2 linked regions of the Methanococcus voltae PS genome follow. Each later gene encodes a partner of the first gene's protein in a complex. Links are inferred from orthologs where the notes say so. Each region holds a gene or a part of one and is shown on either strand. Other genes may lie near its edges. The genes, in order: M2325_RS00045 and psmA.

Evidence for each region.
Region 2: the proteins of M2325_RS00045 (region 1) and psmA are in contact, whole or in part, in a cryo-EM structure (PDB 6HE5), measured with the Archaeoglobus fulgidus proteins. The link is inferred for Methanococcus voltae PS from one-to-one orthologs. Residues at the interface, in WP_010879468.1 of Archaeoglobus fulgidus: Asp391, Leu392, Lys393, Gly394, Met396, Phe397, Val398; in WP_010877997.1 of Archaeoglobus fulgidus: Ala30, Arg33, Gly34, Ala35, Asp51, Arg53, Val54, Lys66, Ser79, Gly80, Leu81, Val82, Met166.

Annotation. Positions count from the first base shown.
Region 1 is NZ_JANUCQ010000001.1:1,626-17,318, reverse strand. What follows is about bases 6,532-9,415. They hold M2325_RS00045 (proteasome-activating nucleotidase), read left to right. Parts: upstream 6,532-7,306; coding sequence 7,307-8,524; downstream 8,525-9,415. Other genes in these bases: purE (5-(carboxyamino)imidazole ribonucleotide mutase), read left to right, coding at 9,259-9,415; M2325_RS00040 (nucleoside-diphosphate kinase), read right to left, coding at 8,638-9,042; M2325_RS00050 (multiprotein bridging factor aMBF1), read right to left, coding at 6,532-6,934. In the rest of the region: M2325_RS00080 (DHH family phosphoesterase), read right to left, coding at 1-696; infB (translation initiation factor IF-2), read right to left, coding at 1,127-2,923; hisI (phosphoribosyl-AMP cyclohydrolase), read left to right, coding at 3,105-3,488; mtnA (S-methyl-5-thioribose-1-phosphate isomerase), read right to left, coding at 3,587-4,558; M2325_RS00060 (molybdopterin molybdotransferase MoeA), read left to right, coding at 4,725-6,050; M2325_RS00055 (hypothetical protein), read left to right, coding at 6,055-6,330; more of M2325_RS00050, read right to left, coding at 6,443-6,531; more of purE, read left to right, coding at 9,416-9,729; M2325_RS00030 (PINc/VapC family ATPase), read left to right, coding at 9,971-11,893; M2325_RS00025 (homoserine kinase), read left to right, coding at 12,087-13,010; M2325_RS00020 (60S ribosomal export protein NMD3), read right to left, coding at 13,114-14,244; M2325_RS00015 (translation initiation factor IF-2 subunit beta), read right to left, coding at 14,477-14,899; M2325_RS00010 (MinD/ParA family ATP-binding protein), read left to right, coding at 15,361-15,693. UniProt on the Methanocaldococcus jannaschii protein: ATPase which is responsible for recognizing, binding, unfolding and translocation of substrate proteins into the archaeal 20S proteasome core particle.
Region 2 is NZ_JANUCQ010000001.1:164,904-180,694, forward strand. What follows is about bases 6,618-9,599. They hold psmA (archaeal proteasome endopeptidase complex subunit alpha), read right to left. Parts: upstream 8,502-9,599; coding sequence 7,734-8,501; downstream 6,618-7,733. Other genes in these bases: M2325_RS00870 (ribosome assembly factor SBDS), read right to left, coding at 6,815-7,519; M2325_RS00880 (type II glyceraldehyde-3-phosphate dehydrogenase), read left to right, coding at 9,012-9,599. In the rest of the region: M2325_RS00825 (hypothetical protein), read left to right, coding at 1-272; M2325_RS00830 (DUF2341 domain-containing protein), read left to right, coding at 502-2,304; M2325_RS00835 (dihydroneopterin aldolase family protein), read right to left, coding at 2,490-2,867; M2325_RS00840 (DHH family phosphoesterase), read right to left, coding at 2,907-3,977; M2325_RS00845 (prefoldin subunit beta), read right to left, coding at 4,220-4,561; M2325_RS00850 (KEOPS complex subunit Pcc1), read right to left, coding at 4,635-4,898; M2325_RS00855 (rRNA maturation protein), read right to left, coding at 4,918-5,460; M2325_RS00860 (DNA-directed RNA polymerase subunit P), read right to left, coding at 5,487-5,627; rpl37A (50S ribosomal protein L37Ae), read right to left, coding at 6,020-6,310; more of M2325_RS00880, read left to right, coding at 9,600-10,034; M2325_RS00885 (hypothetical protein), read left to right, coding at 10,297-10,713; tRNA (guanine(37)-N1)-methyltransferase Trm5b, read left to right, coding at 10,807-11,907; M2325_RS00895 (DUF447 domain-containing protein), read right to left, coding at 11,939-12,526; M2325_RS00900 (shikimate kinase), read left to right, coding at 12,673-13,584; fbp (fructose-1,6-bisphosphate aldolase/phosphatase), read left to right, coding at 13,902-15,050. UniProt on the Methanocaldococcus jannaschii protein: Component of the proteasome core, a large protease complex with broad specificity involved in protein degradation. The M.jannaschii proteasome is able to cleave oligopeptides after Glu, Asp, Tyr, Phe, Trp, slightly after Arg, but not after Ala.

The sequences.
Region 1 (15,693 bases):
ATCCGTGTCTACTTCCAATATATTCTTTAACTTAATCCCCAATAGGTTAACCATTGCTTTATTTTCATCATAACCAATTTTTCCGGCATATGCAATTTTAGAAGATGCCCCCCACCTATCTAAAATTGTTTTTAAAGCCATTGCACTTGCCATTGCATCAGGGTCGGGATTATTATGTAGCATTATTAAAAAGTGTGCATCAAAACAGCAGTCTTCTAAGTTATTTTCGTCACTACATAAATTATTATATTTGACTTTTGCGTCCTCTACAACTTTTCTTAAGTCCAACAACTTCCTTCTTAACTTTGATTTTTGTATCTCATGAACTACATCTTTAGCTGCGCTTTCTAAGGGGTAAATTACCTTATCAACATTTAATCCTTCGTAAAGTTCGGGATATTTTACAATACCTCTAACAATTACATATGCCTTATCATTTATAGACTGCACCAATTCTGCTATTTTACGATTCAAATCGTTATTATTCGTCATGATTAATATTGTATCAGCTTCAGTGATTTTAGCACGGTTTAAAACTTCTAATTGCCCCGCATCACCTACAATGTGGTTAAATGTTCCATTACCCAACGATTCAAAAACGTCTTCGTTAACGTCTATTATAGTAAGTTTGTCCAATTTTTTAGCACAATTTACTACCTTACGACCAAATGCACCATAACCTATTGCTAATATCATATTATGCCTCCATTGGATTGGGCGAAAGTATGTGTTATAATATTATTAAATTTATAAAACATATATTTCATACATCAAGATAAAATCTAATTTCAAATTAAATAATAGATAATAAATAATAGATAATAAATAATAGATAATAAATTTTTAAAACATATTAATTACTAATACTCAATCATATATTATATTAATAATTATTCGTATATTATCGAACATCATATATACCAAAATTATTATTTTTTAAAATACCTTACTTTTTTAAAATCATAGTTTAAAAAAATTAGTCCAAATATAATAAATGTTTTAATAGATAATAGTAGTTTACTATTATATCTATAGGTATTTTTAGGTATATATTATTAGCGATAATAAATAAAAAATCTAAAAAATAAGCGTATTTTGTAAATAAATAATACACTTTTTGACGTAATTACATACCCCAAAATACATTATTTTCGACTTTTTGTTTTAATTCAGTATATCGATTTAGTGCCTCTAGTTCGTCGCCCCTTAATTCAGACTTGTATTCATGGTAAAATTTTCTAACTTCAGGTTCTGGAACTTCCACATACAATATATCTTCTTCTTTAGCGTGTCTACCCAATATTAAAGAGCCATCAATTGAAACAGGAACTTGCATACCAACTTTTGCTTCTTTTATTGTTTCTTGTTGATTGTTTCTAAGTTCTTTAACATAACCTACTCTTTTACCATCTTCCAACATTATGTTACTACCAACTTTCAAAGTACCATATAATACTTCAACACCACAAACTGCAGGTGCTTTCTGCCTAAATATACAGTTTGGTAAAATTTTTAATATTGCAGGCTTTGTCAATTTATTTAATTCATCAGATTTTAAAGATTCTTCCAATTCTTTAATCCAATCTTCATAATCTTCGACCAATTTATAAATAATTTTATCTTCGAACAATTTTACGTCGTTCTTTTCTAGTTCTAATTTTGCGTCATTCAATACTTTAGCGTTAAAAGCTATTATAGCTCCGTTGTAAGGATTTGATATTGCATAAGATGCCGCTTCAATAACATCTTTTTTATTAACGTCCCCAACTTCGGCCTTTTTTATTTTAACATCTTTTTTCCTTAATTCAGTAGCTAAAGCCTCCAATGAACCCATTGTGTCAGCTTTTATGATGATACCTTCTTCATCTAATTTAATTTCAAAATCCTCTATTTCTTGAACAATTTCCTCTTTGGCTACCTCTATTTGTGATTTAGGAACTATTCTCAAAGGACTACCTGCAATTACATTATCTAAATCTGGAGCGGATATTTTAACCCCGGTAGCCGCTACAATTTGTTTTGAAGGTTTAAATTTATCCCGAGGATCCATCATTTCGTCTAAAGCCTTAGGCTTTAATAGTGCTTTCACTTTTGAAGTTATAATACCATCAGGATTTCCAATAACTACGTAATCACCAGCTTTTGCAATTCCGTCATATATTATAGCGTCAATTGTTTTTCCTAAACCTTTTTCCTCTTTTATTTCTAAAACGGTTCCTTTAGCATAACCATCTACATTTAAACCCAATTTTTGCTCCAAGAATTTTTGAGCAAGACCTGCAATAATTATCAATAAATCAGGTATTCCTTCCCCAGTCATTGCAGACACAGGTAAGATGTTAATTGTTGTGGTCGTATCCTTAACTCTTGAAAATACGTCTGCTTCAAAACCTAATTCATTTAACGGGGCAATTACATTTTCATAAAGTTTTATTTCAAAGTCTGTTAAAGCATTTGGGTGTTGCTTTTGTTCGTTGAAATTGGTTATAAAAGGTCCTTCAACCGAATTCCATCCTGAAATCTTATCTAATTTGTTCGCTGCAACTACAAATGGTGTTTTGCATTGCTTTAATATATTAATAGCCTCAATGGTTTGAGGTTTAAATCCTTCATTGATATCTACAACCAATATAGCAATGTCAGCTAAAGCTCCGCCTCTTTTTCTTAAGGAGGTAAAAGCTTCGTGACCTGGAGTATCAATTACCAATATACCAGGTATCGATAAATCAGCCTTAAATATATTCAATAAATCCTTTGAAACTTTTTTTATCGTCCCAATAGGTATTTCACTTGCACCGATATGTTGTGTTATACCGCCTGCTTCACGAGTTGTAACTCTAGTAGTTCTAATTTTATCCAATAAAGAAGTTTTTCCATGGTCTACGTGACCCAATACACTTACAATAGGGCATCTTAATGCCATAATATCACCATTACAAATTTGAGAGTCTTAAAAGAGATTATATAATATGAAATATATTAAATTATCATTTATATTAGTATGATATATTATATAAAATATGCTAAAATAAGATACAAATATTTACCAAAAATTTTAAAATACTTTATTAAAATAAAATTAAAATGTTGAATAACGTGATAATATGGAAAATTATGACAATATATTAAAAAATATGAACTTAAAATTTAGAAATATAGACAATAATAAGTTAATATTGGCAATTGTCAAAAGTACGGAAAATTTAGTATTAATGACTGCCTTTATGAATGAAGAATCCCTTAAAAAAACTTTAGAAACTGGATATATGCACTATTACTCCACCAGTCGTCAAAAACTTTGGAAAAAAGGAGAAGAAAGTGGAAATATTCAAAAAGTGCTAAACATATATAGAGATTGTGATGGCGATGCATTATTATTTGAAGTAGAGCAGACCGGATGGGCATGCCATGAGGGTTATATGTCTTGCTTCCATAATAAAATACAAAAAGATGGTAGTTACAAATCTTTTGGAACTAAATTTGATTAATGAAACCCCAAAAGAATAAAAATTAGGCAAATTAAAAATAAAATAATAAAAATATAATAAAAATATAATAAAAATAAAATAAAATAATTAAAAATAAATTATTTGTTAGGATAAATTATCTTATCCTCTGTTATAATTGCAGTTATTAATTCAGGTGGCGTACAATCGAAAGCATAATTAATCACAGGCACACCTTCAGCTACTATCCTAACACCATCTATATGAGTAACTTCTTCGTCAGAACGTTGCTCTATTTCTATATTTCCCACACTATTTTCAAAATCAAATGTAGAATATGGTGCTGCTACATAAAATGGTATGTTATGATATTTCGCTAAAATTGCCAACGAATAGGTACCTATTTTATTAAATACATGGTAATCAGCCAATATTCTATCGGCTCCAACAATTATTTTGTCCACTTTTCCTTGTTTCATTAAAAAACCTGCAGTATTATCGGATATGGCGGTTACAGGGATGTTTTCATAATTTAGCTCAAAACAAGTTAACTTAGCTCCTTGTAATCTTGGTCTTGTCTCATCAGATATTACGGATATATTTTTTCCCGCATATCTTGCAAATCTAATTACACTTAATGCAGTGCCGTATGCAGACGTAGCAAGAGCCCCGGCATTACAATGTGTCAATATAACATCCCCGTCCTCAAATAACGTTTGACCAAGTTTCCCTATCTTTTTACACAATTCAACGTCTTCTTCGTGTATTCTTTTTGCTTCGTCCAACAAACTAATACCATTTTTATGAGAATCCATACATTTATCTAAAGCCCAGAATAAATTTACGGCTGTTGGTCGCGTTAATTTTAATTCATCGTATGCTTTTTTTATGAAATCAGTTGAAGAATTTTCCAACTCTGCCAAAGCCATTCCATAAGCTGCAGAAACCCCTATAGCTGGAGCACCTCTAACAACCATGTCTTTTATTGCTAAAGCTACATCTTTATAAGTTTTACAGGTAAAATATTCTAATTTAGCAGGTAATTTCCTCTGGTCAATCAGTATAAGTTCTTTATTCTCTTCATTCCAAATTATAGGCCTAATATCGTTCATAGTATCCATCAGTGCTCCAGTTGTTTTAATAGTCATAAGTTGCTATTTTAAATAGGTCTTTAAAATGTATATTATTATGATAGTATAAAAAATAATATAATCGAAAATAACCATAATATTAACTACGAATAATACTGATGATTTATGATACTAGTTTGGTGATTTTTTGAAATTTGTAAAAGAATTGATATCTTATGAAGATGCTAAAAAAATAACTTTTCAAGAGTTAGATGAATTTATAAGAGATAAATATAAAGAATTTAATTTAAATGATTGTTTAAACAAAATATGTCATGAAGATATAGTATCGCCTGTAGATTTACCATCATTTAATAAATCAGCTATGGATGGATATTCTGTAATTGCAGAAGATGTTTTTGGAGCAAGTGATAATAATCCAATAATTTTAGAAAAAATAGAATTCGATGAAGAAGAAAATTCAAAATTTGAAAGCAAAAATACCGTAGGAGATGAAAATTTTGAATTAATAAATGGTTTTGCCACTAAGGTATCTACAGGTACCAAAATTCCCGAAGGCTCAAACGCTGTTGTTATGAAGGAATATGTTAAAGAATATGATGATTATATCGAAGTTTATTTAGGAGTTCATCCTTTTGAAAATGTTTCTAAAATAGGGGAAGACCTTAAAAAAGGAGATATAATAATTAAAAAAGGCGAAATTATCACTCCCTATCATATTGCACTATTGGCGTCAGTTGGAATAAAAAAAGTAAATTGTACTTATTTAAAAATAGGAATATTATCTACGGGAGATGAATTAATTAGCCTTGAAAATTATGGCAAAGAAGTAAATAATAAAAATGATGAACTCAAAAAAATAAATATGGACTATATATCCAAAACTGGCTCCATCATAAATTCCAACTCTGTTATGTTAAAAAGTTTATTAAAAAATTGTGGATTTGATGCCAAAGCTTACGACCATGTTGAAGATAACCCCAAAGAAATTGAAAAATGTATTTTAAAAATACTTTCAGAAAATGATATACTTATGACTACAGGAGGTACTTCTGTAGGCGATAGAGACTATACTTTTGAAGAAATTAGCAAATTAGGAGAAATACTGTACCACGGTATTAAAATAAGACCTGGACGACCAGTCGGTTTCTCTAAAATCGAATTAGGAAATCAATCAAAATTTATTTATATATTATCGGGATATCCCGTAGCTGCAGCCGTGCAGTTTGAATTATTGTTTAACCAGTATTTCAAACCATTGAAGACATTGAAAATTCCATTAACTCGTAATTTTGCTTCTTCCCTTGGTAGAACAGACATTATGAGAATAAAGCTTACATATGATTCAAATTCAAAAAATACTAATTCAAAGCTATTTGCTGAACCTTTAAGAATATCAGGTAGTGGGGTAATTTCGTCATTATCTTCGGCAGATGGTTATGTTATAATTGATGAAAATATTGAAGGTTATGAAAAAGGAGATATTGTAACCGCTCACCTATTCAAAAAGTGAAAATATGTTACCATTGATAGCAATCAATATATTGATTTCTTTATTTATGGGTTATAATTCAAATGTAATGTCGTTTAAAAAAATACCCTTAGTTATCTTAATTAACGGTATTATCTACTATATTGCTTATGTTGCGCTAAATAACTTTAATAATTTATATATTAACCTACAGGGTGTAGATATTGGTTTAATTATAGAAATTATATTAATATCATATATGGGATACTATTTAGGTGCATATACTAAACTATTCATAAAAAAAGATAGATATAGTAGATAATAACTAAAAATCAGTCTAATTTTTTATAACAAACGTATTCTAAAAGAATATTAAACTAAATCTAAAAAATATAAATATTGGAAAAATAAAAAATAAAAAATAAAAAATCAATTTATTTTCTTCTTTTAATTTTTACAAAGTCACCCAATGTAAATGACTCTTTTTTAACTTTTGTATCTTCATAACCTTCAGAATCTTCATAAAGGTTTATTCCTAAACTATTTTCGAGTTTTTTAACGTATTTTTCTTCAGGTTCTAACTCCCCACGTTCTAATTTATGAAGGGTAGATTCTTTCATACCAATTTTTAAAGCTAATTCCTTGATAGTTATGTTCCTTCTCTCTCTTGCTTTACGAATTACGTCACCATAATCTTCTACGACAACTTTTAAGTCATCAAACATATCTTTCTTATGCCCCATAGGTTTTTTAGCCTTTTTAGGCCTATCTGAAGAGACAGGTACTGCATTGTTTAAAGAGTATCTTGAATAAGTTTTTGGAGATTTGCCAAACTTAGCACACTCTTTACATAACAACATTTCAACCCCCTCTATTTTTGACTTATAAAGTTCTGAAGTAATTTTACCGCAAAGTTCACATTCCATATTATCACCTTTTATATACTAATTATATTGAATTATACTAAAATATGTTCTAAGATATATACTATTCTATATTATATTATAGAATCAAAAATCTATTAATTATATATAGTTTAAGTACTTATTTAATTATATATCTAATTTTATAATTTATAGTACAATTATAATAATTCAATTAAATATATAAATACAATAACTCAAAATAATATTAAAAATATATAAGTAGTATATTAAAAATATATTAAATTATATATTTAATAAGTAAATATTAATTAAATAATTATTAAGAATATAATTTAAAGTGTATTGAAAATTTAAGTATTTTTATAAAATATTAAAATAAGGATACCTCTTTAAAAATCGAGGAGGAATAACATGAACTATCCTGAAGATTATTCAAGCGAAATAAATGACTTAGACCTTGATGAATACAAGGAAAGAAATTACATCATGGACTTAGAAAATAAAATATTAAGAGCCGAATTAAAGAATAAAGACATATCTAGAGAAAATAGTCAGCTTAAAAAAGAAAACGAAATCTTAAAAAGAGAATTAGATAAATTAAGAATTCCCCCTCTTATAATGGGTACCGTAATCGATAAAATAAGCTCTCGAAAAGTAGTTGTTAAAAGTTCTACCGGCCCTAACTTCCTAGTAAACATTTCCCAGTTTGTAGATCCTGAAGAAATAGTACCTGGCGAAAGAGTTTGTTTAAATCAACAAACCCTTGCAGTAGTCGAAGTCTTATCCAAAGAAAAAGACTATAGGGCTATGGCTATGGAAATAGAAGAAAAACCTAATATAACATTTGAAGAAATTGGTGGGTTAAGTAATCAGATTAGAGAAATAAAAGAAGTAGTAGAATTACCATTGAAAAAGCCTGAATTGTTTGAAAAAATAGGGATAGTACCACCAAAAGGTATTTTATTGTACGGTCCACCAGGAACTGGTAAAACGCTCCTTGCAAAAGCTGTTGCTTATGAAACTAATGCCTCATTTATTAGAGTGGTAGGCTCCGAATTAGTTAAAAAGTTTATCGGAGAAGGTGCCAAGTTAGTTAGAGATGTTTTTAAATTAGCAAAAGAGAAATCGCCATGTATCATCTTTATTGACGAGATTGATGCTGTTGCCAGTAAAAGAACTGAATCACTAACTGGTGGAGATAGAGAAGTTCAAAGAACTTTAATGCAATTGTTGGCCGAAATGGATGGTTTTGACTCTAGAGGCGATGTAAAAATAATTGCAGCTACAAACAGACCTGATATCTTAGATTCTGCCATATTAAGACCTGGTAGATTTGACAGGATTATTGAAATAGCAAATCCTGATGAAGAAGGTAGAATTGAAATATTAAAGATACATACCTCAAAAATGAATTTAAAGAATATAGAATTAAAAGATGTTGCCAAATTAACTGAAGGAATGGTTGGTGCAGATTTGAAAGCAGTTTGTACCGAAGCAGGTATGTTTGCGATTAGAGAAGATAGAGAATATATTAAATTAAAAGATTTTGAAGAAGCTATCGACAAAATTAAAAGCAAAACCACTCCAAAAGAAGAAATAAGACCACAAGTATCTTTAATGTATGGGTAAAATAATAAAAATAAAGTATATAATAAATTAATCAAATAATTAAGTAATTAAATAGATTATATGACTTAAATAATTTTCATATAATCTTAGTCAGACTTTTAATCTTTATTTTTTTAATCTTTAAAAAATAAATTAATTTCTCTTTTTGCACTTTCTAAACTATCTGATGCGTGTATAACATTATGAGGCGTGCTTAATCCATAATCTCCCCGTATAGTACCCATACTTGCTTCCCAAGGCTTTGTAGCTCCCACCATAGTTCTCACATTTTTTACCGCGTCGTTACCTTCAACAACCATTGCTATGATACGACCTGATTTCATAAAAGATATTAAGTCATTATAGAAGTCCTTACCTTTATGCTCTCCATAATATTGCTCTAATAACTCATCATCCAATAATAACATTCTTAATTCAACAATTTCAAATCCTTTATCTTCAAATCTTTGAATTATTTTTCCAGACAATTTTCTTTTTACTGCATCAGGTTTTATAGCCACAAAAGTTCTTTCTATCATTTTATATCCCTCGAAAATATGATTTATAAATACATAAATTATAATTTCCCCCAAATATTAATGTTTTTATTGAAATTAAAACATAAATAATAATAAATAGTAATTTTAAAATTATGATTTCAAATTTCAATACAGTTTTATATATCAAATAGACTAAAGAGTATTATAGAATAATATATCAAATATAGTACATTATAGATGTTAAAATGGTGAATTATGATTACAATTATAATGGGAAGTAAAAGCGACATTAAAATTGCTGAAAAAGCAACCAAAATTTTAAAGGAATTCGATGTAAAGTATACCGTAAACGTAGCTTCTGCACATAGAACACCTGCTTTAGTTGAAAAAATTGTAAAAAGCTCAGAATCCTCTGTATTTATAGCTATTGCAGGACTTGCTGCTCATTTGCCAGGTGTGGTGGCTTCAATGACAACAAAACCAGTTATTGCAGTTCCCGTGGAAAGTAAACTCGATGGATTAGATGCATTATTAAGCGCTGTTCAAATGCCTCCGGGAATACCTGTAGCTTGTGTAGGTATCGATAGAGGAGAAAATGCTGCAATATTGGCATTACAGATGTTATCAATTTCAAATGAAAAAATTGCTGAAAAATTAGCAGAATATAGAGAAACTCAAAAAAACAAAGTATATGACGATAATTCAGAGATTCAAAAATTATTGTAACTGATTATTATTATATTTTGATATATTTATTAAATACGCTAATCTTATTTATTTATCCCATAACTATTTTTATTTTAAAATTCTAATAAATATTTATATTTGAATTTATATTATTAGTAGAGTAATCAATTCTAATAAAATTATAATTTACAGAGTCTCATTTATAAAAATAAATAAACTATTCTTTAAAGTATAATTTATTATGTATTCTTTATTGTAATTTATAAGTTATATGCTCATAATGGTGATATTTTTGGATTTAAACACTGACTTAAAAAATAAAAAATATGAAGGGTTGCCGACGTTTGAGGAATTAATCGACGAAAAGATAACCTTAGATACCTGTGTCGTTATTGACGGCAGGATAACGGAACTTATCAAAAATAAGAAATTGAAAAATTGTGAAATAATAGTTCCAGAAGCCGTTGTTGCGGAGTTAGAGGCTCAAGCGAACAAAGGTAGAGAAATTGGATATATGGGCATTGAAGAATTAAAAAAACTGTCCGAAATAGTTAAAGATAGTGATAGTAATTTAATTCTGACATACTATGGCGAAAGACCAAATTTAGAAATGGTTTCACTTGCCAAAAGTGGTGAAATAGATGCCTTAATTAGACATGTGGCAAAAGAAAAAGATTCAATATTACTAACAAGTGATTGGATTCAGTACAATATTGCAGTTGCCCAAGACATAAAGTCTTACTACTTGAAAGTTGCTACGGAAAAGGTAGATTTATTATTAAAAGATTATTTTGATGAAAATACTTCTTCAGTCCACTTAAAAGAAGGATGTACGCCATTTGTTAAAATAGGAAAACCCGGTAGTGTTGTATTAAGACCATTCAATACCGAAATACTATCCAAGGGTAAAATGGAATATATAATCGATAATATTTTACGATATAGTGAACAAAATAACGGTTTAACAGAAATACAAAAAAGAGGGGCTACTGTATTACAGCTTGGAAATCTAAGAATTTCTATATCAAGACCTCCATTCTCAGAAGCTTTGGAAGTTACTGCTGTTAGACCTATTGCAAAAGCCACCCTTGAAAGTTATAATTTACCAGAACAGTTGAACGAAAAATTGAAAAAAGCTGAAGGTATTTTTGTTTCTGGTGCACCAGGAAGCGGTAAATCAACATTTGTTTCCGCGCTTGCAGAAAGTTACCAATCGCTAAATAAAATTGTTAAAACCATGGAAAGTCCAAGAGATTTGCAAGTTGGCAATGAAATAACACAGTATGCACCATTAGAAAATAAAATGGAAAATACCTGCGATATATTATTATTAGTAAGACCCGATTATACAATATATGATGAAGTAAGAAAGACAAAAGATTTTGAAATATTCGCAGATATGAGGATGGCCGGTGTTGGTATGGTTGGGGTAGTGCATGCCTCAAAACCTATAGATTCTATCCAAAGGTTAATTGGAAGAGTCGAATTAGGTATAATACCTCAAATTGTAGATACTGTGATATTTATTGAAGACGGAAAAGTTGGAAAAGTATACGAAGTTGAGTTTAATGTAAAAGTACCGTATGGTATGAAAGAATCAGACCTTGCAAGACCTATTATAGAGGTCGTAGACTTTGAAACTAAAATGCCAGAATATGAGATATATACATATGGGGAACAAGTTGTAGTAATGCCAATAAAACAGCAACGAACTGAGACACCGGTTTTCAAGTATGCAGAAGATAAACTAAAAGACGTTTTAAAAAAATTACTGCCTAAAAAATGCTACCCTGAAGTTTCGATAGTCAATAAAGACACTATTGAAATAAAAGTTTCTGAAAAATACATTCCTGCAATTATTGGGAAAGGGGGAAAAGAAATTTCAAAACTTGAAGATACGTTAGGTTTAAAAATAAATGTAAGAGAAAAAGTTATGAACAACGAGCCTCTTGCAGACTATCCAACATATGAATACGTAAATGATTATGAAATGACCAAATTAGTTGAAACCGGTAAACATATTGTAATAGAAGCAGGCGAAGATTACATTGGTTCAAATATTAAAGTATACGTTGATGGGGATTATATTTGCACGGCTACGGTAAATTCAAGTGGTAATGTAAATATTAATAAAAAAACAAACGTTGGAAAAGAACTTCAAAAAGCAATGAAAAAAGGTAAAGATATATATATTGATTTTTAAATGAATATATCTTTCAAAATTATTTTCTATTTTTATATAATTCAAAAGAATTGAACTTTTTTAAACAGTTATATATATTAATTTAAACGCTATTACATACTAACAAATGAATAAGAAATATGACCTAATAAAAATAATAAAAATAATAAAAATAATAATATTAAGTTTATTTAAAAATAATTAAGGTGTTTTAATGAAAGAAATTACAATTTATTCCCCTGCAACCTCTGCAAACTTGGGTCCAGGTTATGATATATTTGGTCTTGCACTTAAAGAGCCATATGACTTAGTAACTGTAGAAATAATAGAATCATCCTGTAAATGTTGTGAAAAGGTGAAAATAAGTGTTTCAGGTGAAAAAGCTGAAGAAATTCCCTTAGACCCTACACAAAACACCGCTGGTGTTGTTGCTTTAAAAATGATGGAAGACTTCAATATTCAAGAATGTATACATATTAAAATTCAAAAAGGAATAAAACCAGGTAGTGGATTAGGTAGCAGTTCTGCATCTTGTTCAGGTGTCGCTGTAGCAGTTAATAAGTTGTTTGAGTTAAATTTAGACGATTTAAAATTGATAAAATATGCATCATTGGGTGAAGCAGTTGCTGCAGGAGCTCCACATGCAGATAATGTTGCACCAGGTATAATGGGTAATTTTACACTAACAACTAGTTATGAACCATTAGAAGTATTAAACATTCCTTTAGATATGGATGTTGTTGTCGCACTCCCAAATATCCAGGTTAGCACCAAAGAAGCTAGGAAAATATTACCTCAAGAAATTCCCCTCTCAAAAATGGTTAACAATGTGGGTAAAGCTACAGGTATGATTCATTCAATATATAATAAAGATTTTGAAAATTTGGGAAAATATATGATGGGAGATCAAGTTGTAGAACCCTGTAGAGCTACATTAATACAAGGATATGATGAAGCAAAAGTTAAAGTTAAAGATTTTGCACATGGGATTACCATTAGTGGCTCAGGACCTGCGATAATTGCAATACCTAAAAATAAAGAATGTAGCTCCGAAATCGCAAAAATATTTAAAGAAATTTGGGATTGCCCAATTTACGAAACTAGCGTTGGTAAAGGGGCTTATGAAATTAAAAAATAACTAAAAATAGTAATATAATGAAATAAAAAATAAAAAATAAGAAATAAAGAATAAAGAAAAATAAAAATTTAAAGATATAATATACAATAATTAATTTATTTTTTTAGCTTAAATCTATTATCCTATTTAATTCTTCATTTTTGAAGATTTTAACTTTAGAACCTTCTTCTGTTTTTACGTCGTTGTTATATTCATAAACTTCGTACGTATTATCATCCATTGCCATTATTGTGTCGTCAGAAACTGAAATTATAGTGGCAGTTTGGCATTCTGAAGACTTGCATACTAAATAAGTATTCTTTTCAATTTCATTCCAGTTTAAACTTATTTTTTCAGAATTATCCAATACTTTTAGATGTGTTTTATCTTCAGATATGGCAGTTACCACACATATTGCTTCGTTATATGCGATAACATCGCCTATTGCGTATTGGGGTATCCTTATTGATACGGTTATCCGGTATTGATCTTTACCAGTATCTTTATCTACGCCCACTAATTTGGCAGTCTCTAGAGATTTACCGCCATATTTTGTTTTTATTGCAGAAGCGATATTTCTTATAGCTCCCATAGAACCCATCTGGTAATCTAAACCTTCTTTTTGAATTATAAATTTAGATATAAATGACATCCTATCTTTTTTAAGTCTTCTTACTACTTCTTCCCGTACAAAATCATCCAATTCAACCCTTTCTTCTTCAGATAAAAAACGACCCATTGCTCTAACTTGTAGTGTTCCTTCATAATAATTAGACATACATCTTGAACATCTTGGACATTGTACCATGGTTAAATAAACTATAACTTCCTTTTCTTCAGTCCTATCTCGTTTTTCACCAATCAATCTACCCTCTGCGATTATCGTGACTGGTATTTCAACCCTCGAGTGTTTGCCTCCAGGTAATTGCTTAGCCTCTTTTGGAATTATTTGCACATCGATAGATTTATTTGATTTTTTTAAATTATCTTTAACTGCAAAATATGCAATTTCGTCCATTATTTCGTAAGTATCTTCACTTTTCGGGTCACACCATAGTTTTCTTTTATACGAACCACACATATGGCAAACTTCGATAGTTATTCTATCGTCAATATTAAACAAAGGGTTTAGCTGACTATAGCACAAATTACATAATCCATCTAATAATTCCCCTTCATGACCACAACGATAGCAAAATGAACCTTTTGCGTTATTAGAGCCACTATCTATAGTAATTTTATCATTATTTGACATTATTCCACCTATTAAATATATTTAGTAAATTATATTCTCAAGAATTAAAACTAAATCATATATCTATGAATAAAAGAATTTTTAAGTATAAATTAATATTAAGCAGAATTACATACAAAAATAATCAAAGTAAGAACCAAAATTAAAAATAAATTTAAAATCAGCATTATTTTAATAAAATATGACATATGAAGAATTTAAAAAAGTATTATTTAGATAATACTAATTAATTTTATAATGTTTTAACAGGCTTCATAGCACCGCAAGCAGTACATTTTAAGAAATGAATTCTTCCTTCTTTAATTATCTTAGTATCTGGTTTTCCACATTCTGGGCACAGTACGTATTCATTTACAAAGTTTTGTATTTTTTCATTTACTAATCTGTAACCAAATTTACCTTGTAATATTAATCTACTACCTTCTAAATCTCCCGCAGTACCTAATTCTTTCATTACGTATTTGGAGAATTCGTGTGCATCTCTTTCAATAAATTTAGCCAATTCTTTGAAGTTTTTAATAATTGTTCTATTACCTTCTACAAAGCTATCTGCCTTAGGTATTTCAAACCTTATATCTTTAAAAACGTCTTCTGGCAACTTACTTCTTGCCCTGTCCAATAATTTTTCGTAATTGTAGTCCAAATAAATCACCATTTTAGGAAAGTTATCCTTTTTGAAAAATAATTAAAAATTAATAATATTAATAATATAATTTGAGTAATATAATTGATTAGTATATAATCATATTTATAAATTAAAAATATGGATTAAATTAGCGTTAAAATTTTTTACTTAAACTTAGGCATATCTATAATGTTACTACATTACTAACTATTAATTTTAATTTTTTTATAGATAATAGTAATTACTTATTTATATAATTGATTGTGCACATAAAAAATCCGTGGTGCATTATAGTATTGCATAACTTATTTAATTAAAAAATATAATACTATTAATTATGTTAAATTATTATAAAATATTTAAAATTATCAAATTACGGTATTTGATATATGACTAATGACATATATATTAATATATTTACATTTAAAACTAAAATTAAAAATTTAAAGAAAATTAAAAATTAAAACTAAATAAAAAAATTAGGGGATTTTATGAGAATTGGATTTTACAATATTCAGGGCGGAACCGGAAAAACAACCATTTCCGGCAATATTGCATACTATTTGAGCAGTAAAGCAAAAACACTCTATATAGACTGTGATATTTATGCAGGAACTAGCTCTTTGCTTTTTGGATTTGAAGATACGCCATATACTCTAAATTCTTACTTATCGGGAAATTTAGATATTACAGATATTATACATAATTATGATGATTTGGACGTTATAATATCAGATACTAGTCCTAATTCATTCAATACAGATTTAAATCAGCGTAGAATGGTAGATTTAATCTATGAATTAAATAATAAGTACGATATAATA
Region 2 (15,791 bases), 160 kb from region 1 along the record:
TGATTGGTAATTACAGCTATTCAAAAGGCACCATAAACGAAAATTTTGCAATAGTTCACACAATTGTCCAAATGAATCGTTCAAGCGGTTGGTATGTAATATATTGGAATACACAGTCCGGCTCTAAGAATGTAAATACAATGGGTCCATTTTCTGATGAGGATACTGCGTTTAAAGCATCTGATTCCATATCTGCAGACCGTAAGAAAGTATTGTATTATCATAAATCAGGATTGCCTGTAAACGCATCTTTAACCCTATATACCAAATAAATACTAAATAACTATTAAATAATTAATTAAATAACTAATAAACAAATTTAAATAGCCTATTTATTTAATATATATATCTGAAGTATTTTAAAATTATAAGTTTCATTTGTTAATACTTTTTAATTTTAACTTTATAATTACTTTTAATTCGTAAAACATGAATTATTTAAAATTCAAAATAATAAAAGAATAGGTATATAAGAATATAAGAAGATAATGTCGTGATATTATGTATCTTTCCCACTCTACAACAACTCTAGTACTTTTGATAATGCTATTCGGCGTTATTTCGTTTACAATGTTGGATACGTATAAAAATAGTGCTTTAGAGGAAGCTAGTGCCAATACTTTGGGTCTTAAGGCGGATTCTTTAGAAATAATGGTTTCTAATTCAATACCCAAGGTTTTTAACAAAGTCTTAAATGATGCAGAATTCCAGGTTATAAATAGCCATAATTCGGGTAGTGACAGCCCATTTTTTGATAATACGGATAGTGTGTTAAATTATCTGGATAGTCGTACAGAAACCGAGGTTCATAATAATTTAGAATCCGTAAAAACTGCTTATGAGGATTCAGGTTATGATTTAGATTATAATTTTGAAGTAACAAATATTTCAATGGTGAATGGATTTACATTCAATTTAGAATATACCTTAGATTACAATTTATCAAAATCTGGGGCTTTGAGAAGTAAATCTTACGAAGATTCAAAAAATGTAACTGTTAAGACAATAATTAGCGCTTATCATTATGTAATGAGTGATAAAAAAGACTCTTTGTATATTAAAAATCCAAATGCTCAGGATTTAGAGAATTTCCCAGTATTTATCGTATTAAATAACTCTAATTATAACTTTGATAAGAATAATAATGGTGAAGGGTTAGACTTTTATCATAATGGTGTAAAATTAAATTACTGGGTTGAATATTGGAATTCATCATCACTAAGACCTAAGGCGTTTGTATGGTTAAAAATGAATTTAAGTGCGAATTCTGTTCAACAGGTGGACATTCATTACGAAGGTACTGGAATATCTGATGGTAAAAATGTTTTTACCATGTTTGATGATTTTGAAAGTAGTGACGATACAATATTTAAAAAATATATATTTGAAGATAATGACGAGTGGGATTACGATACTAGCACAAGTCCATTTTCCAATCCATTATACAATAACAATATGACATATTCACTTGCAGATTACCAGCCTCCGCGGATGATTACTTATGATACGCTAAATTCAGTTACAACTGATAATATATATCATCCAACACAGGGAAGACCCTATATTGCAGAAGTGGATTTAAAAGGTAAAGAGGATGGTTATTCGTCACCGCAAATGTTAATGGGTTTTTATGGAGATTATAATGGTGCTTACGAATTAGGTTATTATACTGCCGAATTAGGCGGCTCTCGTGATTACATATACTACTTTACCACCAATAATTTCTATGGAGATATACCATTGAATGAAGATTATTTAATTATTGGGGAGTATTATGAACAATACTACTATAGTTATCTTGCAGATAGTTATATTTTACACAATGATAAAGACTGGATAGGTGTCGATTCAGGATATAGTCCTTCTAGTGACAGGTGGTATCGACTTAAAGTGGTATTGGATCACGTTATGGGCGATACGAGGGTACAAGTGGCTACGTTAGATGATTACATTTATTACAATAATAAAATATATCATAATTATTGGCGATATGGAACATATCGGCCTAGAGATTCTTATTTCATATTGGGAAGTTCAAACGGAGATAACTTAAATAACCCTGAACTTTACTACGATAACTTTAGAGTAAGGAAATATGCACAATTTGACCCCTATGTTTCAGGAAGTACACTAGGAAATAACTTAATTTATATTTCGCCACCAACTTCTTCGGATAAATATGAAATAGGCGGTTCAAATGCAGTATTTGTGGAAAATCCAACAAGTCCTTCAATAGTAGATATGTTAACGGGTTTAAATAATTCAAATTGGGGTTATGGAATTACAGTATCTTCTTATTTATAATCCCATGTAATTTATTTTTATTATTTTTAGTATTTTTTCAATTTTTTATACACTTAATACTATTTTTAGATTTAATATCATTTCTTTTAATTAATTTTAAATTAAGATTTTTAAACTAGTATAAATTTTAAAATATCATAAAAAGAGAAAAAAGTAAGTATAATTTAGTTAAAAAGTAGTTAAATTTAATCTTCGACATACATTAACGGATAATTTAATTCAGGTATGTAGTTTAATCTTATTTTGTATTCTTTTTCTTTTCCCACAATTAGTGTAACATCTAACATTTCACCAGTTAGTGATACGTAATCATTTTCTGCAATTTCTAAGTTTATGTTTATAAGAGCCTTTTTTATGAAAGGTTGGTTTTCCATAGCGCTCTTTATAGCCTCTTCTAAACACCCCTTTGAATTCATGCTTATTGGAGTCCCTACAAATTGGTGGAATAAAGCACCCATGGAAATACCGCCTTCAAATACTGCCCTTTCTTTTTCAGTTAAATTTTTAAAGTAACTATCGAATATATCATCCTGTTCTAATCTTTTTTCGTTTAAATTATCCATAAACACACCATATTTTATCTGTATTTTACTAATTAACAATTATTCATTAGAGTTTAATTTTTCTTTGATAGTATCTATACAAATTTTAATTATTTTAGAAACTGCTTCATCCTTTGAAGTAGTTTTATCCCAATTAGCGTTTAAACCGGCAGCTTCTGCATGCCCTCCGCCTTGACCATTTATTTTATGAGCTACTTCTTCCATTAGTTCACCCATATGGAGTTTTTTAGAAACTGATTTTCTACAACGTGAGCTTATTCGTATTTGCCTATCTCTCTTTCGAACCGCTGTAACTAAGGCTAAATCTGCACCGATACTGACCGCAGTTTTTGCGCAAGAGGCTTCATATGAACTAGCATTTGAAATGGTAACTATTAATCCGTTTATTTCTTCAATCTGCATTCTACTACATGCTTTTAAATGTGCAATTCTTTTCCCTTTTTCGCTTTCTTGACTTAAAAGATAGAGTATTCTCTGAAAATTTAAGTCTTTAATCAACCAGGTAATCATTTTAAAGGTTTCTTCGCTAGCAAGTTTTAAATGTTTTGTATCGTAAGCTATACCACAAAGTAAAGCAGTTCTAACACTTTTTGGAGGAAACAAATTAATATCTTTAAGTATTCGTGTAACCATTTCACAAGTGGATGTAGATTCTTCATTAACTATTAAAAAATCGCATTTTGTAGACAGTTCCGTTTTTTTGTGATGGTCAACCATGGCAAGAAATGACTTGTATAGTTTTTCTTCATTAACGGTTATTTGGTTAATTGAAGATGTATCTACTAAAAATACTTTTTCCGGAATGTTGGGATATTCTATAATTTCGATATCATAATTTAAGGAAGGTAATTCTTCAAGCATGTTACGTGATATCTTGCTAATTGAATTTGCTGAAATTTTGTATTTTCCAATAATTTGGCTTTTTTCATCCTTAATTTTATCTTCGACAATCTGCTTTGATTTTTTAGGTTTGTTCAAATGTTCCGCTAAAAATCTAAGGCCTATACATGCCCCTATTGCATCAGGGTCGGCATTGTGATGACATAAAAATAAAATTTCATCGGATTTTAGGCTTTCCTTTAATTTTTCAATATTGTATTTATTATTCATAAAATCATCATCTTTTCTTTTAAATTTTATAAATTTAATTTTCCTTATTTTATATTAAAATGTAAAGTAATAATGTATTACTACGTAATTAACATTGTTAAATGTTTGTAAAATAGAATTAAATATTTGAGTAATTATTGTCAATTAATTAAAAAAATTATAGTAAAATAATAAAGATAAGAACTAATAGTTAATTATTATATTATATTCTTACCATATTTTTGAATTAGCGAGCTATTGAATTATTGGGTATTTTCAAGAGCTTTTTGTAAGGTTTCTTGGAGTTCTTCATATCTTTTTTGCATTTTCTCTTCTTGCTTAGCGAATGTAGCAACTCTAATGCTTAAAGTTTCCAATTTTTCTTCTAATTCAACTTTAACTTCGTCTTTGTTTCTTTTAATTAAAATTCCGCCAGCCATTTTGAAAACTTCGTCAGATTCTGATTTTGCCATTTCTTCAATTGCTTTTTCGAATTCTTTCATTTGTGTTTCAAATTGTTGTTTTTGCATCATAATCATTTGCAATTGTTGTTGTAATTGTTGAAATTGTGCAATTTGATTTTGAACATCTGCAGGAATATCCATATTATCAATCCTCTTTATCTTTCATTGTGTTATTATTATATTATTATATTATTATATTATTCAAACTTTAATATTATCTTTTATTTATAATTTCGTATATATTTTCAGCGGTTTTTATCCATCTAATATATGAATAAACTGAAGCTTTTAATATACTTACTTCTTCAGCACTTCCACGTATTTTTATGACATTGCCAATAATATTCATATCACATTTTGAACGAATTTGACTATCACAATGCTCAACATATATACTATTATAAATAGTTTTAGCTATTTCAACGTCTTCAAACTTTAATTCAAGTTCAAAATATGGATTTTCGTTATTTTTTTCCATTATTTCACGAATAATAAATTTATTCTTCATCTTCAAAAATATCAAAGATTTTATGACCCGTAATTTTTAATTTAGGGCCTATGTGAGTAGTTGTGGATTCATTAACATCGTAAAAGTCTAAAAAGTATACTCCTTCACAACCTTTATTGAATTTTAATAGCGTATAATTTATGTTATCTTTTTTATTGGTATTAATAGCATAAATTGGCTTTTTTATATTTTTAAACAAAAATTTTGTAAATAATTTTCTAAATTCTCCACAATTGTCTTCAAAATCATAAACAATACTATTTTGAATGTCTATTTTTTCAGAGATTATCTCTCTTTGTAATTTAACCGCCATAATTACTGAAAAAACCTTATTATTTTCAACATCGTATATCTTTAATTTATTGGGGTTACCCTTTAATTCTTCGATAACAATTAGATTTTTGTATTTTTCAAGTAATTCTGAAGCTGAAGTTTTACCTCGGTTAACAGTTTTTATGTTAAAAACTCTTGATAAATCATTTGCTAAACTACGAGTTCTTTGTGAAGGTTTTCTAGATGTGGTTATTATCATTTTACTAACCCTACTTAACCTTTTGATTATCTTGCCTGAACTTTTTTAACTATTTTAGGTCTTAATTTTATCAATACTCTGTTACTACAGTGAGGACATTTAGCTTTTGAACCTATATCATCGATAGTTATTATTCTTTGGCAATTTGAGCATCTATATTCTACCATATTATCACCATAATCGTATATTTTTCCTATTTAATTTGAAATAATAATAAATTACAATAAATAAATTAAAATAATTTTTAATTTTAAGTTAATTTAACTTACTTTGATTTAGTTTAACTTACTTTATTTTATCTCATGAATTTTATACATAGTAACTTAAATTATATATTTTTATTCATTTATAAATAATATATTAATACAATCATATTATCTCATTATATGGTCATATAACCAATAATATCTATAATCAATTAAAATCTAAAATAATCATAAAATAAATTTCCATATATAATAATTTATATAATCCATATAATGGTATAAGCTTATTAAAAGTGGTTAATTACCTTTAAATCTCTAAAATTAAAATAAAATAAGTAAGAATATTTAATAAATTAAATTTGTTTGTTTTTACTGTCGATAACTCTTCTGATAGCTTTTGTAACAGCTTTTCCTGAACCTGTTTCAGGAGTGTAAGCTCCACCAGCTAATTTAGCATTACATTTTGAACATACCCAAATTGAGGTTCCTGCTCTTTTTAATTTAGGGAATCCACATACAGGGCATTTGTATGCTTTTTTCTGTTTCATTTCTACGTTTCTTAATCTTACTCTGAGTTTTCTACCGTATCTTGGTCCGAATCTACCAGCTGAACCAACCTTTTTAGTGTGGCTGTATTCTACCATGTTATCACCTAATAATTTAAAAATATTTGAAACCACAATTTATTATCTTTAAATTGTAATTTCGTGTGTTTTCGATTTAACTTTGTTTATAAACATTATTTTATGTATATATTAATAATATGGGTTATTTCATCGCTTTTGGATTTATTTCTAAATTTTATAAATTTAAACGATAATCCTTTTAGAATGAAATTAGTTTCATTCAATAATTAAACACATAGAATTCTAAAAAATACAAATTCGATGCGTATTTTAATATTGTATGTTAAATTAAGTTTTACACATATCCACGATATATTTACTTTATAGAATATCCCATACTACAATATAAAGTTATCTATGGTATAAAATATCCCAAGTATCGTCTCATAATTTTGGGTTATTTACCTTGAAAATATTATGAGATATATCTAAAATTAGTATTGTTTTTTAATATATAAATCTATATACTATGGTTAAAAACTAATAATAAAATAAAATTAATAAAAAATGATAAAATTTAGGCTAGAATCTTTTTAAGACTCTTGTTTGTACAGAACCTTTTGTTATTTTATTTAAAAACATATAAAATTCATTCTCAATACCGCTAGGAATTTCAATCACAAATACGAGTGACCCATCTCCAAGCCATTCTTCTTTTTTAATAGTACCATATTCTGACAAAGAATGGTAAACTGTACCAGCGTACTCCCCACCAAGTTTAACTGCTACCTCTCTTTTTTCAAATTTCATAGGTAAAATTAACCTAAGTTTTTTTATTACATCGTTGATTTGTTCCTCAGCACTTTTATATAAATCAACGGTAACTCTAGCCTCGTTCATGGCATTTTCAATCCTTTTAGGTGGGTGAGGGGTATCTGTTTGTGGATTGATAGTATTTCTAGCAATAATAGATATTACTTGCTTCTTTTTTTGCTCTTGCATTTCTTTTCTTTGTTCTGATGTTAAATGAACCTGTCCTTTAAGTATAATCTTTTCAGCAATTTTTTTGCTATCTAAAGTTTCAAATACTTTCATTAATAGCTCTTCTGGAGCTTTTTCCCCTTTTGAAATATCCTTATAAATATTCTCTGACGCTAATATGTCGGAAATATCCACAGATGATTTATTTTCTTTAAATTTGGCTGCTAAATACGGGTCAACATATATTTCGAATTTTTCACCGTGTGATTGTAATCTAGCCATAACCGCATTATCTAATGACGCCATAATACCCCTTTTTAATATATTTTGTGTTAATAACTTACCAAAACAATAACAATAAAATAATGAAATATGAAAATAAATGAATAAATAAATAATCTAAAAATATCAAAATAAAGCTAATTGATTAGATAATAACTAATTACGTAATTAATTAACATTAATTATTAGTTAATTAATCTTTCTGTAGTTTTAAATAAAATTTAGCTTTTAATAATATTTATTCTTTATTTTCATCTTCAATTTTATTTTCATCTTCGATAGCTTTTGAAACATATTCTATAATTGCTTCAATTTCTTCAACTGATTTTTTCTCAACTAATTTTTCACTATCTTTTACAATTGCCATATCAACGCTAACAGCATTTAACTCAGGGTTTATTTTGTTTAAAACGTATATTGCTAAGTCCATACCTTCACTAACAGTGATATCTTCATTGTATTTCTCTTCGAGAAGTTCCATTGCAACATGTCTTCCTGAACCGATTGCAGAAGCTTTATACTCTATTAAAGCACCGCTTGGGTCTGTTTCAAATAATCTAGCACTGTGTTTATCGATTCCGGTAATTAAAAGTGCTAAACCAAATGGTCTTGCTCCACCGTGTTGTGTATAAGCTTGTTTTATGTCACAGATTTTTTTAGAGAGGGCTTCAACAGTGATTTTTTCACCGTAAGTCATTCTATTTATTTGAGCTTCTGTTCTTGCTCTATCGATTAATACCCTAGCATCTGCAACTAATCCGGACGTAGCAGCAACAATGTGGTCATCAACTTGGAATATTTTTTCAATTGATGATACTTCCACTAATTTGTTTGAAATTCTTCTATCTACTGCTAAAACTACGCCATCTTTACATCTAATGCCTACAGCGGTAGTGCCTCTTCTAACTGCTTCTCTTGCGTACTCAACCTGGTATAATCTACCTTCTGGGCTGAATATGGTGATTGCTCTATCGTATCCTGATGCTCCTGGAACCATTTGCATAATTATCCTCCTTTCTAAGCACTATTTTCATATTGAGAAAATTAAACTATAATTTGTAATAATATAATATGTATTCATATAGTCATATATTCATCTTATTACTTTAAGTTTTAGTTATTTTATTTTTAATTTAATAATTTATTTTTATTTTCGTAAATATCATATAATATTGAATATATTCCTTTATATAATTTTATATTTTAAAGTTATTTATTAGATTATATATTTATCATCTATATTATACTTTAATATTTTTATTTGTATTTTAATAACTACTTAATAACTACTTAATAACTAATTAATAAGTATTTAATAAGTATTTAATAGGTATATGTCTTCAATAAATAAGAATTAATACAAAATAATATAAAATATTAATATCATAGGTTACAAATTATTATATATGATACGATAATTAAAATAACTAAGAAACAACATAATAAGAATAAACGATAATATTAAAAATAAAACAAATAAAACAAATAAATAAAAAAATTCAGATATGGTGATGTTATGACGGCAAAAATATTGGTAAATGGATATGGCTCGATAGGTAAAAGAGTAGCTGACGCAGTAGCTTGTCAGAAGGATATGGAAGTTATTGGAGTAACAAAAACAAAGCCTGATTTTGAAGCAAAAATGGCATTAGAGAAAGGTTATAAATTATACGCAGCAGTACCTGAAAGAGCTCACTTATTTGAAGAAGCAGGTTTGGAAATATCCGGTACACTCGACGATGTAATTCAAGATGCTGATTTAGTGGTTGACGGAGCGCCTAAGAAAATAGGTAAACAAAATTTAGAAACAATCTATAAAAAGCACAACGTTAAGTCTATCATACAAGGCGGGGAAAAAGCAACAGATGCAGAGGATTCATTTAACTCATTATGGAGCTATAACAGATGTTACGGAAAAGACGCTATTAGGTTAGTTTCTTGTAACACAACAGGGTTATGCAGGTCATTATATGCAATAGATTCTGTAACGGATGTTTTAAAAGCAAGAGTTGTATTAGTCAGAAGAGCTGTAGACCCTAATGACTCTAAAAAAGGTCCAGTTAACGCAATAATCCCATCAACAGATGTACCTTCACACCACGGTCCAGATGTAGAATCAGTAATCGATAAGTTAAAGGGAAAAATTATTTCTTCAGCTGTTATTGTACCTACAACATTAATGCACATGCATTCATTAATGGTTGAAACAACAGGAACTACAAAAGATGATTTATTAGATGCTATTGCTAAAACACCAAGGATTTTCACCGTAAAAGCTTCAGAAGGCTTAGATTCAACAGCAGCTTTAATTGAAATGTCAAGAGACATGGGTAGATTAAGATACGATTTAAACGAAATTCCAGTATGGGAAGAAAGTATCAACGTAATTGATAATGAAATCTTCATGATGCAAGCAGTTCACCAAGAAAGTGACGTTATCCCTGAAAATGTAGACTGTATAAGGGCTATGTTACAAATGGAAGAAGATAACATGAAATCCATTGAAATGACAAACAAAGCAATGGGTTTAATGAAATAAATTAATTTTATACCATATAAGTATGAAATTTACCAAATATTAATTTTTTTATTTTTAATTATATTAGTTTTATAAAATAGCTTTTTTTATTAGTGCTTTAGTTGTATTTGTTAACCCTATTTTTATAGTCACAAATAGTTATAAAATATAGTAAGTACTAATTCATAATACTATAATCTAAAGTGATATTATGGACGTAAATTTAAATGAATCAACCAACACAAGTTTGGAAAGTTTGAAAAATTTAAAAAAGAAATTGAATATAACAGAATTAAGGGCAAATTCCATCGAAGAATTAATTGAGAAGTTAGATGAATTAAATGAGGAAGAAGAAGGAATTTATTTAAACAAAGAGTTAACAAAATCATTAATAATCGAACTTTTGGAAGTTTGTGACGTGGAAGAAATATATTTACCGGTTTCGAAATACAACAGGACTAATAAAAAGATATTAGAGGCCTTAAGTGAGATAGGAATCACCGTAAAACCCCTAACGACTGAGAAAGGCCGTCCTACAACTAAAAAACAAATTATTAAAAAAAAGATGGAAGAGGGTAAAAATCCCAAGGAAATAGCAATTAGCACAGGGATTAATTTAAAAACTGTTGAATATCATTATTATAAATTAAAAAAAGAAATAAAAAATAAAATAACTAATAACAAAGGAATAGACAAATAAACAAATAAACAAATAAACAATATGTATTTTTTATTATGTATTACATATGGTGAAATTTTGAAAATAAATATCGAAGAAAGTGAAAATAATCTAATTTTAAAAGCAGTAAAGACTAATTTAAAAAACGGGGAATTTATAAGAAGAATTCTTTTAGATTATAATTTATTGAATAAGGATTATAAGTTAAAAAAACTGGATAATAACTTATATTTGCCATTGAATTATGAAGAAATTGAAGAAATAGGCGAGGAAGACTTAAAAAATACCTTAAAAAATGTTATAATTAAAAGCCAAAATCAAAATCAAAATCAAATGGACGATATGGATTTTGAAATTATAACTACAAATGAATCCGATTTTGAAAAGTCAAATAATAAAAAAAATCCAAGTTTTAAAGATTATCTTTTAAATAATTATAGTGACGAATTAACAAACGGAAGAATAGCACACGCATATGATATTATAGGGGATATCGTAATATTACAAATTTCGGATGAAATTGATAAAGAAGAACGGTTAAAGCTTGGAGAAAAGGCTAAAGAATTAATACCTTCTGTAAGAGCTGTTTTTAGGCGAGAAAGTGACGTAAAAGGAGAATATCGTGTAAGAGATTTAGAACATTTGGCAGGAGAAGAGAATACATTAACACTTTATAAGGAAAATGGCTATAAATTATATGTGGATGTTGCAAAAGTGTATTTCTCACCACGTTTAAGCTGGGAAAGAAATAGAATAATGCAGAAAGTCGAAAAAGACGACGTAATAGTAGACATGTTTTGTGGAGTGGGACCTTATTCAATTGCTTGTAAGGATGCAAAAAAGATATATTCTATAGACGTAAACCCTGAAGCTATAAAATTATTAAAAGAGAATATAAAATTGAATAACTTGGAAAATAAAATATTTTCTATCCTCGAAGACGTTAGAAAGGTAGATTTAAAAGGTAATAGAATAATTATGAATTTACCAAAATATGCAAATCAATTTGTCGATAAAGCTTTGGATTTGGTGGAAGAAGGCGGGACAATACATTATTACATGGTTGGAGCAGATGTAAACGAGGGCATAAATTTATTTAAATCAAAGTGTGAATGTGAAGTTTTGGAAAGCAGGGTTGTAAAATCCTATTCTCCACGCGAATATGTCTTTGTAATTGATTTTAAAATCAATAATCCTAATAAAAATAAAAAATAATATTTAAAATAAGAATAATAAAAATAAGAATTTAAATGTCAATATGTTCTTTAAATTTGTTTAATACTATCATATGCTCTTTAGAACCTACTTTTTTTATTATATTCGCATATTCTTTAATTTTTTCCATCATTTTAATTTTTTCAGTTTCTGAAACTAGATTTATGCGAGAATATAAAACTGCAATTTCAACCAGTAAACTATCGGCTCTGTTAAATGGTTTAAGCTCATTTTGATACTTTTTATTAGTATCAATGATTTTTTCATCTATTTTTTCACATTCTAAATTCATTATGCATGAATTACCATATTCATTTTTAAAACTACTAAATTTACGGTTTTTAACTTTGACTATATCAATTTTTTCAGCTTCTTTGATATAATAATAAGTTTTTCCATTATATTCTAATTTTTCATAGTTTCCTACATCGTCAATTACAGATTCTGCAATAATTAATGGACTACATACATTTAAAATTATAATATCTTCATTTTTAAGCATTTCATAAGTGTGAGAACCTTCGAATAAATTAATTATATAATTTTTAAAATCCGAAGTTTTTGCCCCAATTGGAGCCCTATTCAATAAAGAAGACGTTAAAACATACTCATATTTCATAATATCGCTACTTTAAATTTTTAGAATTACTGTATATTTAATTGCATTAAATTACATTACAATAGTTATTTTAATTATATATCCCTATATAAGAATTATATAATAAAGATTTTGAATTTTTAAACATTTATAATTTTGGTGAATATATGTATTCAAAATGTACTGCAATATCTCATGGTTCTGGGACTATAATAAATGCCATTGCTACAAATAAGGGCTCTGCATTTGGTATAACTTTAGGAGTTGAAGCAACTGTCGAGTTAATAAATGACCATAAAAAAATCATTAATGGAAAGATTGAAGGGCAAAAAGAAATTGCCCCTAATTTGATAGAGACATGTGTAAAAAATGTTTTAGATTATTATAATTTGGATTACTCCGCAAAGGTTACTACAAAATCTAATTTGCCCATAAAATCCGGCTTAAGCAGTAGTAGTGCAACAGCTAATGCAGTTACTCTTGCCACAATGGGGGTTTTAGGAAAATATGCTCCCGAAGGCGATAAAAAAATTAATAAAAAAATTAATAACGAGTTGGATGATTTAATAATTAATTTGGGCATAAAATCTTGCTTTGATGAAAATTTAACGATAACTGGGGCATATGACGATGCAACAGCCTCATACTATGGTGGAATTACAATAACAGATAATGAAAATAGAAAAATTTTAAAGAGAGACGCATTTAATGATGAAGATGTAAAAGTAATCGTTTTAATTCCAAATAACTATCAAAAAAATTTAAACAAAGAACGTATGATATTAATTAAAAATTACGTTGAAATAGCATTTAACAATTGTTTAGTGGGTAATTATTATGAAGCCCTTTTTATGAATGGATTATTTTATGCGTCTACTTTGAATTTTCCTACAAACATATCTATAGAAGCATTAGAGTCAGGAGCTTTAACTTTTGGGCTTTCTGGAACGGGACCTTCCTATATAGGTCTTTGTAAAGCTGAAAATGTTCCAAATATCGTAAAATATCTTGAAAAATACGGAAAAATATATATTACGGAAGTTTGTAATTCGAAATCTAAAATAATTAATTTAGAATGATAAATTTTTTTAATATTTTAATATTTTAATATTTTAATATATGATATCATATTTTAATCTTCAACTGTATTTTATCCCAATCATGCGATAATTATATAAAAGTGAAATTTATAATATATGGTGCTTTATGATATTGATTTATCAGATAATTATTTTAATCAATATCCTTAATTAAATTTATAAATAATAGAATGTAGATAAAATATTTATTGAATGTCATACTATTATTTGCTAATTATTTATCACTATTTATTTAATGATATCTAAATTAGATACTAATCAATACTAATATCCAATATCTCTAAGTAGGTGTAATTATGGAAGAAAAAGTAACTGTAAGTGTTATTAAAGCAGATGTGGGCGGTTTATGCGGTCACACATTAGCTCCTATTGAATTATTAGACGCTGTTGAATACGTAGTTGAAAACGCGGTTGACGAAACATTAATCGACTACTACGTTACAAACTGTGGTGACGACATCGATATTGTTATGACTCATAACAAAGGTGTAGATAACGATGAAGTACACAAATTAGCTTGGGACGCATTAACAGATGCGACAGAAGTTGCAAAAGAGTTAAAATTATACGGTGCAGGTCAAGATTTATTATCAGACTCATTTTCAGGAAACGTTAAAGGTTTAGGCCCAGGATGTGCAGAAATGGAATTCGTAGAAAGAAGAAGCGAACCATTAGTTGTATTTTGCTGTGATAAAACAGACCCTGCAGCATTTAACTTGCCATTCTACAAAATGTTCAGCAGTCCATTCAACACACCAGGTTTAGTATTTGACCCATCAATGACAGAAGGTTTCAAATACGAAGTTATGGACATCATCGACCACAAAAGAGTTTTAATGAGCACACCTGTTGAAACATACTCCTTATTAGCTTTAATCGGAAACTTAGAAAGATACGCAATTAAGAGAGTTTACAGAGGATACGACAACGAAATTGCAGCTGTAGCAAGTTCAGAAAAATTAAACATGATGGCAGGAGAATACGTTGGTAAAGACGACCCTGTAGCTATCGTAAGAGCTCAAAGCGGTTTCCCGGCAGTTGGTGAACTTTTAGAAGCTTTCGCTAACCCACACTTAGTATCAGGATGGATGAGAGGATGCCACTGGGGTCCAATGATGCCAGTTGGAGAAGAAGACGCTATGCCTTCAAGATTTGATGGTCCTGCAAGAATTATGGCTTTAGGATTCCAATTGTCAAAAGGAAGATTAGTTGGTCCAAATGACTTATTCGCAGACAAAGCATTTGATAAAGCAAGAGATAAAGCTTTAGACATGGCTGATATGATGAGAAGCATGGGTCCATTCCAACCTCACAGATTACCAGAATCAATGATGGAATATACCTCAGTACCTAAAGTTTTAAAAGCTTTAGAATCAAGATTCGAAGAAATTCCAGAAAACAACTGTAAATTAGACAAAGTTACCGATAGAGGAGACTTAGAATAATTTAATAGGTTAATAAGTTAATAATATTAAAAAATATTATTAATTTTATTATTCTAAGTTTTATATCTAAGACTTAACACTGTCAAAATCTTTTATTTTACTTAAATTTTTAAATTTTTAAATTTTTACTTGCTTATTTTTATTTTTATTTTTAAATTTTTTAAATCATACATTATTGTAATTTCACCATAACCATACTATGATTTTAATCCAATTTCTTTTTTTATCAATTAGATATTAAGATATCTAATAACCTTATAAATATAGTTATGAGTTAAACCTATATATTCAATAATTATATAGAATTACACAGGAGGTGTTAAGATGATACCAGTTACCATATCTGATGATGCTAGAGAATTCATCATGGAAAAACTACCTCAAGCAACTTCAAAGGACTTCATTGTAGTATTTGAAGGATTTGGTTGAGGAGGGCCTAAATTTTCAGTAGATTTAGTAGATAAAATAATGGATACAGATGAATTAATACACGAAGAACCAGAGTTTAAGGTTTACATCGACAAAATGGCAAAACAAGTGCTCGAAAGTGTAAACATTGTATTAAAAAAGTCAGTATTCAGTGGAAAATACCTTGCTATACAAGGAGCAGGTGGATGTTGTTAAGATTTAAGAACCAAAATGGATTAAATCTTATCTAAACATCGATACTATATATCAAATATACAAAATAACAAATTTTTAATTTTATATGATTGTCGCATATTATATAAAATATTTTAA